4 regions of the Kitasatospora sp. Xyl93 genome follow, and region 2 is predicted to be linked to each of the others. Evidence: riboswitches for the same ligand, from Rfam matches in the RefSeq annotation. Region 2 holds a riboswitch; each other region holds the start of a gene.

Region 1 (4,167 bases), 410 kb from region 2:
GTGAGGTCCTCGGCGAGCTGGAAGGCGCCGGCGGTGGAGAGGGACGCGAAGCCGTGGGCGAGGGAGCGGACGGTGCGGGCGGCGTGGACCGCCTCGGCGCCGTCGAGGCCGTACTCCCGCAGGACGGCGATGATCACACCGACCAGCCGGGCGGCCGCCCGGGTCAGGTCGTCGTCGGGCTGCGGGGCCTGGGGCAGGGCGTGGTAGCGGTGCGGGTGCTCGGTGGCGTACGCGTGGTAGGCGCGCAGGACGGCGGCGACGGCGTCGTCCCCGCTGCGTCCGACGGCCGCCTCGGCCAGCCGGTCGGCCAGGTCTCCGGTGACCCGGACGGCGATCATCCGCCGCAGTTCGGCCAGGCCGCCGCTGACGTGCTTGTACAGCGAGGGGGTGGCGACCCCGGCCCGGGCGGCGACGGAGGCCAGGGTGAGGGCCTCGGCGCCCTGCTCGTCGATGAGGGCGAGGGCGTGGTCGACGACCTGGCCGGGGGTCAGTCCTACGCGGGGCATGGGTTCGGGATCTCCGTACGGGTGGCGGCGGGCGGGGACGGGGCTCAGCCGAGTTCGGCGAGGAACGGCAGCAGGGCGTCCGCGGTGGCCGCCGGGTTGTCGGCCATCGGGTAGTGCCCGGACCCCTCGATCATCACCTTCCGCGCGCCCAGGGCGGCGGCCTGCCGGTCGGCGACGAGCTCAGGCTTCGGGAAGTCGGGGTCCGCGCTGCCCATCACCACCAGCGCCGGGCACCGTACCGCGGCCGTCCAGCCGGCCGGCGCCGAGTCGCCGCGGACGTACCCGCGGGTGGCGGCCTTGCGGCCCGGGGTGCGCAGCGCGGCGACCAGGCCGTCCACGTACGCGTCGAAGTCGGCGGGCTTGGCGCCGGGGAAGGCCATCCGGCGCAGGTAGAAGCCCCAGGAGGCCGGCCAGTGGACGAGGGCCGTGCCCATCAGGCCCATGACACCGCGCATCAGGGCGCCCGGCGGCGGGTTCTCGACGAAGGCGTCGAGCAGGACGATCCCGGCGACCCGCTCGGGCGCGTCCCCGGCGGCCCTGACGACGGTCGCCCCGGTGTAGGAGTTCCCGGCGAGCACGGCGCGCTCGATGCCGAGGTGGTCGAGCAGGGCGAGGACGTCGCCGGCGAGGGCGGCCGGGCCGTAGTCGTCCCAGGCGACGGAGGACTCGCCGAAGCCCCGCAGGTCCATGGTGACGACCCGGTGGCCGGCGGCGACCAGCAGCGGTCGCAGGTGCCGGTAGGCGGCCCGGCTGTCGAGCATGCCCGGCAGCAGGACGACGGGGGTGCCGTCGCCCTGCCGGGTGTCGTCGAAGGCGATCCGGCCGCCGGGAACGGTCAGGTACTGGGTGCTCGGGGTGGTGGTGCCGTTCATGGTGGTCCTCCTCGGGCCGCCGGTGCGGGGCATCGGCGGTGCTGCCGATAGCCATAAAGCTAAGGCTAATAGCCTTAGCCGTCAAGCGGTCGGCGGTCGAATCGGCGCAGGGGGCGGTCAGACCCCCTCCACCTTGAACGGGTCGTGCTCGCTGAGCAGCTTCTCCAGCCGGGCCTGGTCCACCCGGGTCACCATCTCGTTGGACTCCTGCCGGTCCCGGATCACCTTCGCCAGCGTGAACGCGGAGGTGACGGTGTAGAGGAGGCCGATCCCCAGGAAGGCCCGGGTCCACCCGCCGACCGGCAGGTAGGCGATCCCGGCCGCGAGGGCGGTGCCCGAGACGGCGAAGGAGAGGACGGCCTGGATGTAGTAGGCGGCCGTGGTGCGGCTCTGCATCGGAGTGCTCATGGCGTCAGGATGCGGCCGCCCGGTCGGAGCGCACATGAGTAGGCGTACTCAGATGGGGCCGTGCATGAGGGGTCGTTCGTTGACGTTCGATCACCTGGGCGTAAGCTGCTCCGAACGGATGGCTTGGAATCAGAGCCTCCTAGGATTAACGTTTGATAACGCAGCGCGGTCGTCAACGCCGTACCCAGACGGCACCGTGCGCCGTCGCCTAATCCCGCCGACCGGCCCCCGGGCAGGTCAGGGAGCCGGGGAACCACGTTCCTTGGGGTGAATCGGCGGGGCCCCGGCCCGGCCGTAGGAGACCTTCCTGCTCCGAACCCGTCAGCTAACCCGGTAGGCGCGAAGGAAGGAAAGGAGCGCGCCTCCCGTGGCGTCGACGCACACCCCGGCACACCCCGGCTCCGCAGCCGGCACCCAGCTTCTCGACCACCCCGGCACGGACGGCCCCGAGGCCTTCGGTCCGGAGGCCGAGACCAACCGCCACCGGATGCCGCGTCAGACCCGCGGAGCCTCCCCGCTGCTCGGCGTCACCGCCGTCGCCGCCACCCTGGGCGCCACCGGCTTCGCCTCGGCCACCCCGGCCGTCGCCCCCGCCGTCGAGGCCCCGGACGAGACCCCGGTCGCCCTCTCCGCCGACCCCGGACTCGCGCTCGCCGCCCGCATCCAGCACCAGGCCGACAGCCAGCGCACCGCCGCCGAGGAGACCGCCCGGCTGCAGGCCGCGCAGGAGGCGGAGGCCAAGGCCGCCGCCAAGGAGGCCGAGGCCAAGCGCGCCGCCGAGGAGGCCGAGCGGGTCAAGGCCGCCGCCCTCACCCTCCCGGTGAAGGAGTACCGGCTCTCCGCCCACTACGGCCAGAGCGCCCGCTACTGGGCCAACCTGCACACCGGCCTGGACTTCGCCGCCGACACCGGCACCCCGGTCTACGCGCTCGGCCAGGGCACCATCACCTCGGCCGGCTGGGCCGGCTCGTACGGCTACCGGATCGTCGAGACCCTGCCCGACGGCACCGAGATCTGGTACTGCCACCTCTCCTCGATCACCAAGGGCTCCGGCAAGGTCGTCTCCGGCCAGCAGATCGGCAAGGTCGGCGCGACCGGCAACGTCACCGGCCCGCACCTGCACATGGAGGTCCGCCCCGGCGGCGGCGCCCCGGTCGACCCCGAGCCCTGGCTCGAGCAGCGCGGCCTCACCCTCTGACGCACCCGCGAAGGCCCCCGGCCCGGAGCCGCAGCTCCCGGGCCGGGGGCCTTCGCGCGCCGGCTCATTCCTCGACGGGCAGCTGCGCCAGGTACGCCTCGATCTCCTCGTGGCCCGGCTCCGGCGCCAGCTCCGGGAACTCCGTCACCAGCAGCCGCGGCAGCCCCGGCACCGTCCACCCGCCGAACAGGTCGAGCGCCGCGTCGACCGCCGCCTCCTCGAACCGGCCGAAGTCCCCGGCCAGTTCGTCCGGCATCGGCCGTCCCAGCGAGGTCAGCTCGGCCAGGTTGCGGTAGCTGCGCCGCATCAGGCCCTGCTCCAGCAGCCGCCGCGCGCCGTCCGTGGCCATGCCGACCGCCAGCACCCGGCCCGGGCCCCAGCCCTGCTCGTCCGGCTCGTCCAGCCAGCCGGCCGGCACCAGCGCCCCGTACGCGGCCAGCCGCTCGTCCTCCGACAGCTCCGCGAAGCCGGCCAGCCAGTCCCGCACCGCCGCCGCGTCCGTGACGTCCACCCCGTGCGCGTGCAGCAGCAGCGCGTACAGCCGGGGCCAGGTCACCAGGTCGGCGCGGCGCAGCAGCCCGGCCGCGACCTCGCCCTGCCACTCGGCCTCCGCGTGCAGCCGTTCCTGGCGCTTGGCGTTCAGCCGCCGGGCCGCCCGCTGGTGGTCGATCAGCAGCCGGACGGCGTCGCCGTAGGCCAGCGGGTCCTCCTCGGGCGCGGGTTGGACGTACAGGTGGAGGCGCTCGTACAGCAGGTGCTCCACCGCGTCGGAGGTCAGTTCGGGCCAGCCGTCGCGCATCCTGCCCTCGCCCAGCTCCAGCAGCGCCAGCACCGCGCGCAGCGGCCCCTCGGCCACCGGCGCGCGGCCCTGCTCGGCCGCCCAGGCGAGCAGGTCGGCGGCCTTGGTGCGCGGGGCGAGCCGCAGGTCTTCGTCGTTCATAGTCCGAACGGTAGCCGCCGGGCGGGGATAGGGTCGGCAGCCATGGTCCCCGTACGACTCACCGGCCCGCGACTGGCCGTCCGCGAGTACCACCACACCGAGCGCGACGTGGACGCGCTGCACGCGCTGTTCGGCGACCCGGAGGTCACCCGCCACCTGCCGTTCGGGCCGAGCGACCGGGAGGAGTGCGCCGACCAGGTCGAGCTCTACCTGGAGGAGGCGATGGCCGGGGAGCGGGACACC
Region 2 (4,167 bases):
GACGGCCAGGACGGCCTTCTCGACGCCCTTGCCGAAGTAGCGGTTCTTGTCGCCGTCGCGCAGCTCCAGGGCCTCGAAGGCACCGGTGGAGGCACCCGACGGGACAGCGGCACGACCCGTGCTGCCGTCGTCGAGGCCGACCTCGACCTCGACCGTGGGGTTGCCGCGGGAGTCGAGGATCTCACGGGCTACGACGACATCGATGGACGGCACGAGGCATCTCCTTGCGGAAGCAGGGTCCGGTCTGACGGTGGTGCTGTCAGCAGGACGATTGCGGAGTCGTTACGACCAGAGCCTAACCGCCCGGGCTCCCGGGGCCACGTCCGCCTCGGTCCCGTCTCAACGTGTGGCCCCGCTACGCACCGGTAGTTCACCTGCTTGCCCCAGCTTGTCCCACCGGAGCGGGCGAATGCGGACGAAGGGGACCGGTAGGACCGGTCCCCTTCGGACGGCGGGGTGGAACGGTGTCGGCGTCGGGCGCCGACGGGCGTCAGCACCGGGCCCGACGGCTCAGCCGAGGTGCAGCACCTGGCCGGGCATGATCAGGTTCGGGTCGCCGCCGACGGTGGCGTGGTTCTGGTCGTACAGCGCGTGCCACCCGCCGGACACGCCCTGGGCGGCGGCGATGGTCGACAGGGTGTCACCGGCGCGCACGGTGTAGTCGTGGCCGGTGGCCTGCGGGGCCGACTGCGCGGCCTGCGGGGCGTACTGCGGCTGGGCGGCCTGGCCGGCGTACTGCTGGTAGACGCTCTGGTGGCTGGTCCAGTACCAGGCGCCGTTGTTCTGGTACCAGTACACCTTGGCGTCGGCGTCCCAGCCGGCGTGACCGGAGAAGCCCGGAGCCTGCGCCTGCTGCTGCGGGGCGGCCTGCTGGACCGGCTGCGCGGCGGGCCTCTGCACCGGCTTCTGGGCGACGGGCTGCTGCGCGACCGGCTTCTCGGCCGGCTTGGCGGCGGGCTTCGGGGCCTGCTGCTTCGGCGCCTGCTGCTTGGCGGCGGACTGCGGCTTGGCGTCCGAGGAGGTGTCGACCACGGCCGGGGCGCCGCCCTTGGTCAGACCGGCCTTCTGGGAGCAGACCGGCCAGGCGCCCGGGCCCTGCGAGGCCAGGACCTTCTCGGCGACCGAGATCTGCTGGGCCTTGCTGGCCTGGTTGGCCTGCGCCGCGTAGGCGGTGCCGCCGTACGCCTTCCAGGTGCTGGAGGTGAACTGGAGGCCGCCGTAGAAGCCGTTGCCGGTGTTGATGCTCCAGTTGCCACCGCTCTCGCACTGGGCGACGGAGTCCCAGGTGGAGGCCGGGGCGGCGGAGGCGCCGGTGGCGGTGAGGAGCGGCATCGCGAGTCCGACGCCGGCCACACCGGCGACGGCGATGGCCTTCTCGGTCTGGGTGCGACGACGGTGGCGGCCAGTTCCAACGAACAGCATGAAGAGGTCCCTCTCCGCACGCCTGCGAGGTGAGCTGTCGGGTTCGGACCGGGAGGTGGCCCGGCCGCCGTACGCGGAAACGATTCCGCTCAGGCGGCTTCACCCCAAGCCGTGGGAGACGGCAACAAACCTGGTTCCCCCGCCCCTGCCCAGGGTCTGGTCGGTTTCCCGTGGCGCGGCGGGCAGGATTCGGCGTTCCGCGCACGAGGTCCGCAGCTGCGAACTCCAGGGAGAGTAGACAGATCATCAGACCGATCACAAGCTCATATCGCAGATATCACACGACAATTACGGCCCGTATCCGATCGCCTACCAACGGCGGCGTTATGTCCGGATTGATGGGTGTTCACACCCTATCGGCGGGCGGTCGGCGACCTCTATCAGCGCGGTCTCAGCCTGTCGCAGGCCCGGACGGGGCCTGCGGAGGGGTGTGCGGAGGGATGTGCGGGGAGCGGCTCTCCGGGCTGAATTCCACCGGCAGTTCGCGCAGCCCACGCATGATCAGACCGCCGCGCCAGCGCAGGTCCTCCGGGCTTTGCGCGAGCCGCAGGTCCGGCAGCCGGGAGAGCAGCGTGGCCAGCGCGGCACGCCCCTCCAGCCGGGCGAGCGGGGCGCCGATGCAGTAGTGGATGCCGTGCCCGAAGCCCAGGTGGGGGTTGTCCGTCCGGGCCAGGTCCAGGGTGTTCTCGGCCGCGAACCGGGCCGGGTCGCGGTCCGCCGCCGCCAGCACCACCAGCACCGGGTCGCCGACCGGGATGTCCACCCCGCCGATGGTCAGCGGGCGGGTCGCGAACCGCCAGGTCGCCAGCTCCACCGGCCCGTCGTAGCGCAGGAGTTCCTCGATCCCGGTCTCCAGCAGCGCGCTCTCCCCGCGCGCCACCGACTCCTGCAGCAGCCGGCGCTGCTCCGGGTTGCGCAGCAGCGCGTACGTGCCGTTGCCGATCAGGTTCACGGTGGTCTCGAAGCCCGCGAACAGGAGGATGAAGGCCATCGCCGCGGCCTCGTTCTCGGTCAGGTGCTCGCCGTGGTCACTGGCCCGGATCAGACCGGAGATCAGGTCGTCCCCGAGGTCCGCCCGCTTGCGGTGGATCAGCTCCAGCAGGTACGCCCGCATCCGCTTCACCGCCCGCCCCACGCCGCCGCGCTGGCTGCCGCCCTGGCCCGGCTTCGTGTGTCGCATCATCATGCCGGCCCAGTCGCGGAAGTCGTCCTGGTCCTCGGACGGCACCCCGAGCATGTCGCAGATCGCGTAGATGGGGAGCGGGAAGGCGAACTCGTGGATCAGGTCCGCCGAACCGCGCTGCGCGAAGCCGTCGATCAGCCGGTCGGTGAGCTGCTGCACCCGCGGCTCGAACTCGGCCACCCGGCGCGGGGTGAACGCCTTCGACACCAGCCGGCGCAGCCGGGTGTGGTCCGGCGGGTCGATGTTCAGCAGGTGGGTCATCAGGTCCGCCTGCCGCTCCCCGGGGATGCCCACCCGTCCGGTGCGGTGCGCCTGCTCGCTGTGGTGCGCCGGGTTCTTCGACAGCCGGCTGTCCGCGAGCGCCTGCCGGGCGTCCGCGTACCGGGTCACCAGCCAGGCCTCGACGCCGCTCGGCAGCGTGGTGCGGTGCACCGGGGCGTGCTCGCGCAGCCAGGCGTAGGCGGGGTACGGGTCGGCGGCGAACTCCCAGGTGAACAGCTGCGGGGCGGGGGCGTCGGACGGCGCGGCGGCGGGCCGGGCGGGGTGGGGCTGAGCTGGCATGGATCGACCGTATCCGGTGCGACGGGACCGCCCTCCCTCCGACGGACCGCCTCCGGCGCGCCCGACGGCCGGTGGCCGGTCGGTTGCCGCCGCGTTGCCGGTTCCCGGCCGGTCCGTGGCCGGTCCGTGGCCGGTCCGTGGCCGGTCCGTGGCCGGTCCGTGGCCGGTCCGTGGACAGCTCTTGGCCGACTCTTGGCCGCGGGGCGGGCGTGAGCCTGGTCACCTGAGGGGTAATCCCTGTTGCGGGGGATCGGGACGTGCCTACGATCCTCCGCAGTACGCGTGGGCGCGGTGCGGTGTTGCCCACAGGGAGGAGCAGGCCATGCGGGTCAGCGGGTCAGTCGTCGTCGTCGCGGTCCTCGACGGCGGGTCGGGCGCGGGCCTCGCCCGCCGGTTCGCCGCGGCCGGCACCGTCGGCATGCTGATCGCCGACCAGCACGTCGGCATCGCCGAGGACCTCGCCGCCGAACTCGACCGGCCGGGCTGCCCCGTCGTCGGCGTCTGCGGCGACATCCGCCGCCCCAGCGACGTCGCCGCCCTCGTGGACACCGCCGAGAAGCACCTCGGACCGATCGACCTGTTCGCCGTGGCCGGCCCGGGCGGCGAGCGGATCATCTCGCTGGCCGAACTGCCCGCCCACCTCGACCTGGAGCGGCTCGCCGAACTGGTCGTCCTCGTCGGCGAGGCCATCGGCGAGCTCGTCCCGCCGCAGCGGCGGCCCGAGCCCGCCGCCACGGCGGCCTGAACCGCTACTCCCCGTCCGGCTCCCCGGCCGGCCCGAGGCCCTCGGCCGCGCGCACCTCGTCCCGGTAACCGCGCGCGGCCGACCGCAGCGCCGCGTCCACGTCCACCCCGGCGTCGTGCGCCCGCTGCGCCACCGCGAGCAGCAGCCGGCCCGCCGAGTCGGCGGTCAGCTCGGCGGGCAGCTCGTACGGCTCGTCCGGCACCCCGGTGAAGCCCGCCCGGCGCACCCGGGACACCAGCTTCGCCGCGTACGCCAG
Region 3 (4,167 bases), 2.6 Mb from region 2:
CCGGGTCCGGGCTGCCGGGGGCGGCCTGGGCGCGACCTCCGGCGGCGACGCCCAGCGCGGTGGCGGCGGCCGTGGTCAGCACCAGCGCCCGGGCGAGCAGTTGGGAACGGCGGTGCACGGACATGGCGGCGGGGGCTCCAATCCTGCGGCGCGGGCCCCCACCGCCGCACCGGGACGGGCGGCCGTCGAGCGGGAGTCCGGTGGCAGACGTTAGCGAGTCCGGGCAAGCGAGTCCAAACCCCTCCGAACCCGAATATTCGACCCCTAATCGGACATCAGATCGACGCGCCGGAAAAGCCGCAGGCCCGGCCTCCCCTGGGGGAAGCCGGGCCCGGAAGCGGCCGAGCGGGGATCAGACCCGCACGATGCCGGTCAGCGGCATGTTGGTGACCGCCTCGTAGCGCACGTTGGTACCCGTCCGGGGGGCGTGCAGCACCTGGCCGTTGCCGGCGTAGATGCCGACGTGGTGGGCGTCGCTGTAGAAGATCAGCAGGTCGCCGGGCTGGGCCTGGGAGAGGTCCGTACCGATCCGGGTGCCGGCCGAGGCCTGCGCCTGCGAGGTGCGCGGCAGCGACACGTCGGCCTGGTTGAACGCCCAGACCATCAGGCCGGAGCAGTCGAAGGAGCTCGGGCCGGTGGCACCCCAGACGTACGGGCTGCCGACCTTGGAGGCGGCGGCCGCGAGGGCCGCGGCACCGCGCGAGCTGCCCGGGGCCACCTTCACCGGAGCGGTGGTGGTCGGGGCGGTGCTCGTGGGGGCGGAGAGGTCGCCGCGGGTGTTGTCGCGCGAGGCGCGATCGGCCTGCGCCTGCGCCTGGGCGGCCGCGTCGGCCTTGGCCTTGGCGTCGGCGGCGGCCTTCTCCTCGGCCTGGCGCAGCGCCTGGCGCTCCTGCTCGGTCAGGGTGTTGAGCAGGTCCTGGGCGGCCTTCAGCTTGCCCTGGACCTCCACCTTGGCGGTCTTCAGCTGCTGGGTGGTCGACTCCAGCTCGGCGAGCTTGCCCTGGGCCTCGTTGCGGTCCTGGTCGAGCTTGCGCTGCTGCTCCTGGAGCTCCTTCAGCTGGCCCTTCTGGGTGGCACCGGCCTGGTTCAGCGCGTCGGCCTGGCTGAGGAAGCTGTCCGGGCTGGAGGAGAACATCAGCTGGACGGTCGGGGATATCCCCCCGTTGCGGTACTGCTCGCCGGCGATCTCGGCCAGGCCGCCCTGGAGCTCGGTGACCTGCGCCTGCTGACGGGCCACCTGGTCCTGCAGGCCGGAGACCTGCTTCTCCAGCTCCTGCTGCTTGGCCTGGGCGGCGTTGTAGTTCTCGGTCGCGACCTCGGCCTGCTCGTTGAGCTGGTCGACCTGCTCCTTGACCTGGTCCTTGGTCGGCTGCGGGTCGGCGTGGGCGCCGGACTGCGCGGAGAGGGCGACGGCTGCGGCGGCGACTCCGGTCAGGATGGAGACGCGGGCGCGGCCGGCGGGCTTGGGACGACGATGGGACGCCACGAAGGCGGGCTCCTTCTTCCTACGTCCGCCTACCGGGTGAGCTGACGGGTTCGGGCCGGAAGCATGCCCTACGACGCCTCACGGCCGTTCGGCCGACCTGGCGCCGATTCACCCCGGAGGAACGTGGTTCCCCGGCTCCGCTCCGCAGCGCCCCCAGTCACTGGGCTCCCCTGTCGGGCAGTCGCTTCGACCTGCCCCGCTGCCTCGCGAACTCGGCGGTAACCACCGCCGCCACCCTGGCTGGGCGATCGACAGTGCGGTGGTTCGGAGCATGACCCTAGTAACTGAACCGTGATCCGTTCAAATCCTTGTCAGAAAAAAGATGGAAGATTGCCCAAGTTCCCTTGTGAAAATGACCGATGGTGACCAATGGTGCACGCAAGGCTGATCGGTTCTCAGCAGGCGGCCGCAAAAGGCGGAAAAGCCGAACGCCACCCCCGCGGCGGAGGTGGCGCTCTTCACAGCTCCCGAACGAACGTCCCGGGCGTGTCGGACCGTCAGACCCGGCGGATGGTGTTGATCGGCATCGCGTCGGCCTTCATCACCTTCACCACGTCACCGGTGTGCGGCGCGTGGACCACCATGCCGTTCCCGATGTACATCCCGACGTGGTACATGCTCGGGCCGTAGATCACCAGGTCGCCCGGCTGGGCCTGGTCCAGCGACGGCACCCGGGTGCCGTAGTGCCCCTGCTCCTGCGAGGTGCGCGGCAGCGAGACGCCGGCCTGCCCGTACGCCCAGACCATCAGGCCGGAGCAGTCGAAGGTGGTCGATCCGGTGGCGCCCCACACGTACGGCGAGCCCTGCTTGCTCATCGCCTTGGCCACCGCCGCTCCCGCGTAGCCGCTGGCCGGCGGCAGGCTGCCGAGGTCCACCCGCGCGTTGCCGCGCGAGGCGCGGTCGTCCTGCGCCTGCTGGGCCCGCAGCGCGGCGCGGTCGGCGGCGCTCAGCGAGTTCAGCAGGTCCTGGGCGGCCTTCAGCTTGGTGTTGACGTCCGCCTTGGCCTGGTTGAGGTCCTTGGTGGTGCTGTCCAGCGAGGCGAGCACGGCGGCCGCCTCGGCCTTCTGCTGGTCCAGCCGGCGCTGCTGCTCCAGCAGTCCCTTGAGCGCCTCGGCCTGACTGGTGCTGGCCTGCTGGACGGTCGAGGCCTTCTCCAGGTAGCCGGACGGGTCGGAGGAGAGCATCAGCTGGACGGACGGGTCGATGCCGCCGGCGCGGTACTGCTCGCCCGCCACCTCGGCGAGGCCGCCCTGGAGCTGGGTCATCTGCTCCTGGCCGCGGGCCACCTGGTCCTGCAGCTGGTCGGCCTGCTTGCGCAGCTGGTCCGCCCGCTCCTTGGCGCCGTTGTACTTCTCCGCCGCCTGCTCCTGCTCCTCCTGGAGCTGGTCGATCTGCGCCTTGACGTCCGTCTTGTCCGGCTGCGGCGCGGCGTGCGCGGCCACCTGGGCGGAGAGCGCGACCGCGGTCGCAGCGGCAGCGGTGAGCACGGAGACCCGCGCGCGGCTCGGCTGCTTGGGACGGCGGTGGGAGGCCAAAGGGACCGGCTCCTTCTTCCTACGGGCTCACCTGATGGGATGAGATTCCGGAAAATAGGTTTGACGCCAGACCCTAGTGAAGATCTACCCGTTTTGCTACTCCCCCGATGGCGTGAACCCCGGTCCCCACGCTGACTTCACGGGACCCCCACAACGCTCCGGACGAGCCGCTGACCAGCCGTCATGCGGTCCGGCCCGCGTCCGGCGCAGGTCAGGGCCGGGCCAGCCGGTTCAGCAGCAGCACCGACGCCACCGGGCGCGCGCCCGCCTTCCGCACGCCCTCCGCGACCTCCCGGTCGGTGGACACCACCACCACCGGGCGGCCCTGCGGCTCGGCCCGGACCAGACGGCGGATCAGCTCGTCGGCCGTCTCCCCGGTCCGGCTGAACCGCACCCGGACCCCGCGCGGCGGCGCCATGATCACCGGGACGTCCAGGTCCTGCCCGTCGAACACGCAGGTGACCTCCGCCTGGGTGCGCTGGGCCAGCATCGCCAGCCCGCCCAGCAGCCGGATCCGCTGCTGCTCCAGCGGCAGCGCCGGATAGCCGGTCTTGGTCACGTTGTAGCCGTCCACCACCAGGTGCACCTGGGGGATCGCCAGCAACTGGTCCAGCAGCGCCGGATCGTCCTCGGCCAGCCCGCGCCGGGCCACGTCGTGCGGCGAGGCCGCCCCCGGCACCACGGCCTCCACCAGGTCCGCCGGGCGGATCTGGGAGACCGGCAGCGCCAGCTCCCGCTGGAGCCCCTGCGCGGACTGCAGCACGGTGTCCAGCAGCAGCCGCAGCCGCATGTCCTCGACGCTGCGCCCCTCGCGGGCCGACCGGCGGCCCTGCTCGGCCGCGTTCTCCAGCTCGGAGACCCGGTGCCGCAGCCGGCGCGCCTCGGTCTCGGCCGCCCCGCGCTCGGCCGCGGACTGCGCCCGCAGGGCCTCCAGCTCGCCGGCCACCCGACGGGTCTCGGCCTGCGCCCGGCGGGTGTCGCTCTCCAGCGACCGCACCCTCTTGCGCAGCGACTCGGCCTCCTTGCGGACGCCGTCGGACTCGGCCCGCTGCCGGTCCAGGTCCGCCCGCGCGGCGGCCCGCACCTCGGCCAGCTCGGCCTGCAGCTTCTCCACCAGCCGGGCCGCCTCCGCGGCCGCGTCCTCGG
Region 4 (4,167 bases), 2.1 Mb from region 2:
CCGCCACCCGGCAGACCGTGCTGGCGGCGCTCGACGTGCTCGGATACGAGCGGCCGACCCGCCTTCGCCAGCGCAGCGCCGGGCTGATCGGTCTGATCACGCCGGAGCTGAGCAACCCGATCTTCCCGGCGCTGGCCCAGGTGATCGAGCAGGTGCTCAGCCGGCACGGCTTCACGCCGGTGCTGTGCACCCAGACCCCGGGCGGGTCCACCGAGGACGAACTGGTGGAGATGCTGGTCGACCGGGGCGTGGCGGGCATCGTCTTCGTCTCCGGGCTGCACGCCGACACCACCGCGGACCACGACCGCTACGCCCGGCTGGCCGGGCGCGGGGTGCCGTTCGTGCTGATCAACGGCTACAGCGAGAAGATCGACGCGCCGTTCATCTCGCCGGACGACCGCTCCGCGATGTGGATGGCGGTCCAGCACCTGGCGGAACTCGGGCACGAGCGGATCGGGCTGGCCGTCGGTCAGCGCCGGTACGTGCCGGTGCTGCGCAAGATCGAGGGCTTCACGGCCGCGATGTGCGAGGTGCTCGGACGCACCCGGGAGGAGGCCGAGAACCTCGTCCACCACACGCTGTTCAGCGTGGAGGGCGGGCACGCGGCGGCCGGCGCGCTGCTCGACAAGGGCTGCACGGCGATCGTCTGCGGGAGCGACATGATGGCGCTCGGGGCGATCCGGGCGGTGCGGCAGCGCGGGCTGTCGGTGCCGCAGGACGTGTCGGTGGTCGGCTTCGACGACTCGCCGCTGATCGCCTTCACCGAGCCGCCGTTGACCACGATCCGGCAGCCGGTCGAGGCGATGGCCACGGCGGCGGTGGACGCGCTGCTGGAGGAGGTCGGCGGGAACGCCGTCCAGCGCGGCGAGTTCATGTTCCAGCCGGAGCTGGTGATGCGCGGGTCCACCGGGGCCTGCGCGCGCTGAGCCCCGGCCGTCACGGCCGACGCAGGGGCCCCGGAGGGCGGTTGCTCTCCGGGGCCCCTCGGCGTGCGCGCGGTCGGCCACCCTGGGGTCGGGGGCGGTCGGCCGGCGGGGGGCGGGCGGTCCGGTTGCCGGCGGCCGTCGGGTGGTCAGCCCTCTTGGCCGGTCGGACGGTCGGCGGTGAGCCGGTGTCCGTCGGCGGCCTCGCCGGTGCGGGTCTCGGTACGGCGGCCGCGGGCCAGGTAGTCGCGCAGGATCAGCTCGACGGCGTCCTGTGGGTTCTTGGTGCCGGAGAGCATCATCGCGTCGATCGCGAGGTTCGCGTCGAGGGTGACGGTGACCTGGGCCATGTGACTCCTCCTCGGGTGCAGAGCAGCAGCATGCCCGCTGCGAGGAGGTGTCCACCACGGAATACGGCGGATCTGCGGAACGGGAGCAGGGCGGCCGGCCCGTCCGGGAACGCCGGAACCCCCGAGGAGAGCGACCAGACTCTCCCCGGGGTGGCGGGTGGTCAGCGTTCGAATGGCGACTGACAGCTGACAGATGATGAAATCTGTTATCTGTTATCTGTTATCTGTCAGCCGTCGGCTGTCGGCTGTCGGCCGTTCGCCGTCCTCAGACCCGGCCGGCGAAGTCCGGGGCCCAGTTGGCGATGGTCTGCTCGCGGACGCCCGAGCTGGGGTTGGCGGCCTCGACGTACTTGCCGTTGCCGACGTAGATCGCGACGTGGTAGACGCCGGAGTCCTTGCCGTTGTTGGACCAGAACAGCAGGTCGCCCGGCTGGAGGCTGTCCAGCGAGACGTGGGTGCTGGCGGCGGCCTGGTCGGCGGCGACGCGCGGGACGGAGATGCCCGCGGCGCGCAGCGCGGCCTGGGTCAGGCCGGAGCAGTCCCAGCCGCCGTTGCCGGTGCCGCCGTAGACGTACGCCTGACCGACCTTCGACTCGGCGAAGGAGACCGCGGCGGCCATGCTGCCGGTGGCGGCCGGAGCCGGAGCCGGAGCCGGCGTCTGGGCCTGGGGCTGCGGAGCGGGCTTGGCGGCCGGCTTGGCGGCCGGGGCCTGGGACTGCGCGGTCGGCTGGGCGTTCACGGCGCCGCCGTTCGCGGACTGGCCGGACTTCTGCGAGCGGTCGAACCAGGTGAAGTCCGCGCCGGACTTGTCGGCGGACGAGCCGTCGAAGGACAGGTGCTGGCCCGGGTAGATGGTGTCCGGGCCGTCGGTCAGGGTGCCGCGGTTGAGCTCGTACAGCCGCTCCCAGCCGCCCTGCACGTTGTGCCGGTCGGCGATCGAGGACAGCCAGTCGCCCTCGACCACGGTGTAGTCGCCGCCCTGGGCCTGCTGCTGGCGCTTCTGGGCCCAGTCGCCGCGGCTGCCGGAGGCGGCGGAGTCACCGGCCGCCTGAGCGTCCTGAGCGGGCGCGGCGGGCTTGGCGGCCGGGGCCTGCGCGGGCTTGGCGGCGGGCTTCGCGGCCGGAGCGGCCGGCTTGGCGCTCTGGGCCGGCGCGGCGGTGGTCGAGCCGGCGGTGGAGCCCGCCGAGGTGTCGACGGCGGCCGGGGTGCCGCCCTTGGTCAGGCCGGCCTTGACAGAGCAGACCGGCCAGGCGCCGGGGCCCTGCGAGGCGAGGACCTTCTCGGCGACGGCGATCTGCTGGTCCTTGGTGGCCAGGTCGGCGCGCGCCGCGAAGGCGGTGCCGCCGAAGGCGGACCAGGTGCTGGAGGTGAACTGGAGGCCGCCGTAGAAGCCGTTGCCGGTGTTGATGCTCCAGTTGCCGCCGCTCTCGCACTGGGCGACCTTGTCCCAGGTGGCGACGGTGGCGGCGGAGGCGGTGCCCGAGGTGAGGCAGGGGACGGTGAGGCCGACGCCCGCGACGCCGAGGGCGGCGATCACGCGACGGGTGCGGCTGGACAGGCTGGTGCCGTTGGTGGGCAGCATGAAGACGCGGTCCTCTCCCACGCCTGCGAGGTGAGCTGTCGGATTCGGGCTGGAGTTGCCCGGCCGCGCGGTGAGCGCGGCTTCACCCCTAGCCCTGGACCGTTCCGAAGAGTGGTCCGGGGCGACTTACCTGTGGTTCCCCCGCTCCTGCCGTGGTGCGTTTTCGCGCTGCCAGGACATCCGACGGCAGGACTCGGCGTTGCGGATGAACCGGGTTCGTGTGGTCACGAACGGGGAGCACGTTAATCAGACTTAAGTTCAAACCGCAAATGCCTGTGATGCACATCACGGTTTAGTGGGAACTGCCAGAATTGCGGCCGAGCATGATCGTAAATGATCGTTTTCAAGCAATGCTGTTGCGGAAAGCGACAACTGGCTTCGCCTCAGAAGTGACGTGACGGGGCGTCGAATTGCGGAACAGTGTGCTCCGGAGAGTGGGGGAGCGGCCTCGATTCACGTGCTCGGGGCCGCGCTCCCTATTTCCCTTCAAATGACGCCAGAACGGACATTCCACTTCATTGCCGTTCGACTCCCCGTACGGGACGGGTCGGCCGTGGCCAGCCATGGAAGGCGCCAATCCCCATGGGCCCGACAGGGCGGGGGTCGATGCCGGCGGGCAATGCAAGTGGGGCCGATGCGAAGGGCCCGGAACGCGAACCGTTCCGGGCCCTTCTGCGCGCGCGAACCGGCGCGCGGTGTCGACTACTGCCCGAGGGATCCCTCGGCGGCCGCGTGGGCGCCGCGAACGCCCTCCAGGGCCCCCTCGGCCTCGGCGGCGGCCGCGGCCTCCGCCTCGGCCCGCGCCAGGTCCTCCGCGGACGGCATGGGCAGTGCGGCCAGGTAGGTGGAGGCGATCAGCTGGCCGACCGACGGGTAGGCGCCCAGCGGCGCGGCCGACGGGCAGCCGGTCTCCTCGGCGGCGGTGGCGAGCAGCTCGGAGTCCGCCTCCGGGCCGATCACCAGCGGGGCCAGCGCCGGGCGCTGCGAGCCGGTGTCCCTGAGGTGGTTGACGGCCGCGGCCACCGAGCCGGGCACGTCGAGCGCCGCGGCGACGACCGGCACGGCCAGTCGGGCGGCGAGCAGCACACCGGTGATGCCGGCCGCGGCGGCCGCGTCCTCGCCGCCGACGGTGGTCAGCACCACGCCGTCGGCGGCGGTCGCGATGGCGAACAGCCGGGCGCGGTCGGCCCGGGCCAGTCCGGCCTCGGACAGCCGGACGTGTACGGCCTCGGCCAGCAGCGGGTGCGGGCCCAGCGGGTCGGTGACGGGGGCGCCGTACTCGGCGGCGAGCGCGTGAAGCTCGCTCAGGAAG

Evidence for each region. A riboswitch is a leader RNA that binds a small molecule or an ion and turns the genes downstream of it on or off. The one in region 2 is predicted to bind cyclic di-AMP.
Region 1: linked by a shared signal. The riboswitch ahead of ACZ5GH_RS19890 (M23 family metallopeptidase) and the one ahead of ACZ5GH_RS21680 (transglycosylase family protein) in region 2 are both predicted to bind cyclic di-AMP.
Region 3: linked by a shared signal. The riboswitch ahead of ACZ5GH_RS09500 (NlpC/P60 family protein) and the one ahead of ACZ5GH_RS21680 (transglycosylase family protein) in region 2 are both predicted to bind cyclic di-AMP.
Region 4: linked by a shared signal. The riboswitch ahead of ACZ5GH_RS30230 (transglycosylase family protein) and the one ahead of ACZ5GH_RS21680 (transglycosylase family protein) in region 2 are both predicted to bind cyclic di-AMP.

What each region holds. Positions count from the first base shown of each region.
Region 1 is NZ_AP029185.1:4,428,129-4,432,295, forward strand. Features, by position in the region: gene ACZ5GH_RS19875 (TetR/AcrR family transcriptional regulator) at 1-506, opposite strand, end outside; gene ACZ5GH_RS19880 (alpha/beta fold hydrolase) at 551-1,378, opposite strand; gene ACZ5GH_RS19885 (YiaA/YiaB family inner membrane protein) at 1,496-1,786, opposite strand; cyclic di-AMP (ydaO/yuaA leader) riboswitch at 1,982-2,140, shown strand; gene ACZ5GH_RS19890 (M23 family metallopeptidase) at 2,154-2,984, shown strand; gene ACZ5GH_RS19895 (hypothetical protein) at 3,049-3,924, opposite strand; gene ACZ5GH_RS19900 (GNAT family N-acetyltransferase) at 3,967-4,167, shown strand, end outside.
Region 2 is NZ_AP029185.1:4,833,908-4,838,074, reverse strand. Features, by position in the region: gene eno (phosphopyruvate hydratase) at 1-213, opposite strand, end outside; gene ACZ5GH_RS21680 (transglycosylase family protein) at 511-1,422, opposite strand; cyclic di-AMP (ydaO/yuaA leader) riboswitch at 1,428-1,594, opposite strand; gene ACZ5GH_RS21675 (cytochrome P450 family protein) at 1,814-3,166, opposite strand; gene ACZ5GH_RS21670 (SDR family NAD(P)-dependent oxidoreductase) at 3,489-3,911, shown strand; gene ACZ5GH_RS21665 (nucleoside triphosphate pyrophosphohydrolase) at 3,916-4,167, opposite strand, start outside.
Region 3 is NZ_AP029185.1:2,214,402-2,218,568, forward strand. Features, by position in the region: gene ACZ5GH_RS09495 (C40 family peptidase) at 1-124, opposite strand, end outside; gene ACZ5GH_RS09500 (NlpC/P60 family protein) at 353-1,486, opposite strand; cyclic di-AMP (ydaO/yuaA leader) riboswitch at 1,497-1,646, opposite strand; gene ACZ5GH_RS09505 (C40 family peptidase) at 1,984-3,021, opposite strand; gene ACZ5GH_RS09510 (NYN domain-containing protein) at 3,233-4,167, opposite strand, start outside.
Region 4 is NZ_AP029185.1:6,962,284-6,966,450, forward strand. Features, by position in the region: gene ACZ5GH_RS30220 (LacI family DNA-binding transcriptional regulator) at 1-926, shown strand, start outside; gene ACZ5GH_RS30225 (hypothetical protein) at 1,073-1,273, opposite strand; gene ACZ5GH_RS30230 (transglycosylase family protein) at 1,539-2,876, opposite strand; cyclic di-AMP (ydaO/yuaA leader) riboswitch at 2,863-3,033, opposite strand; gene ACZ5GH_RS30235 (sirohydrochlorin chelatase family protein) at 3,558-4,167, opposite strand, start outside.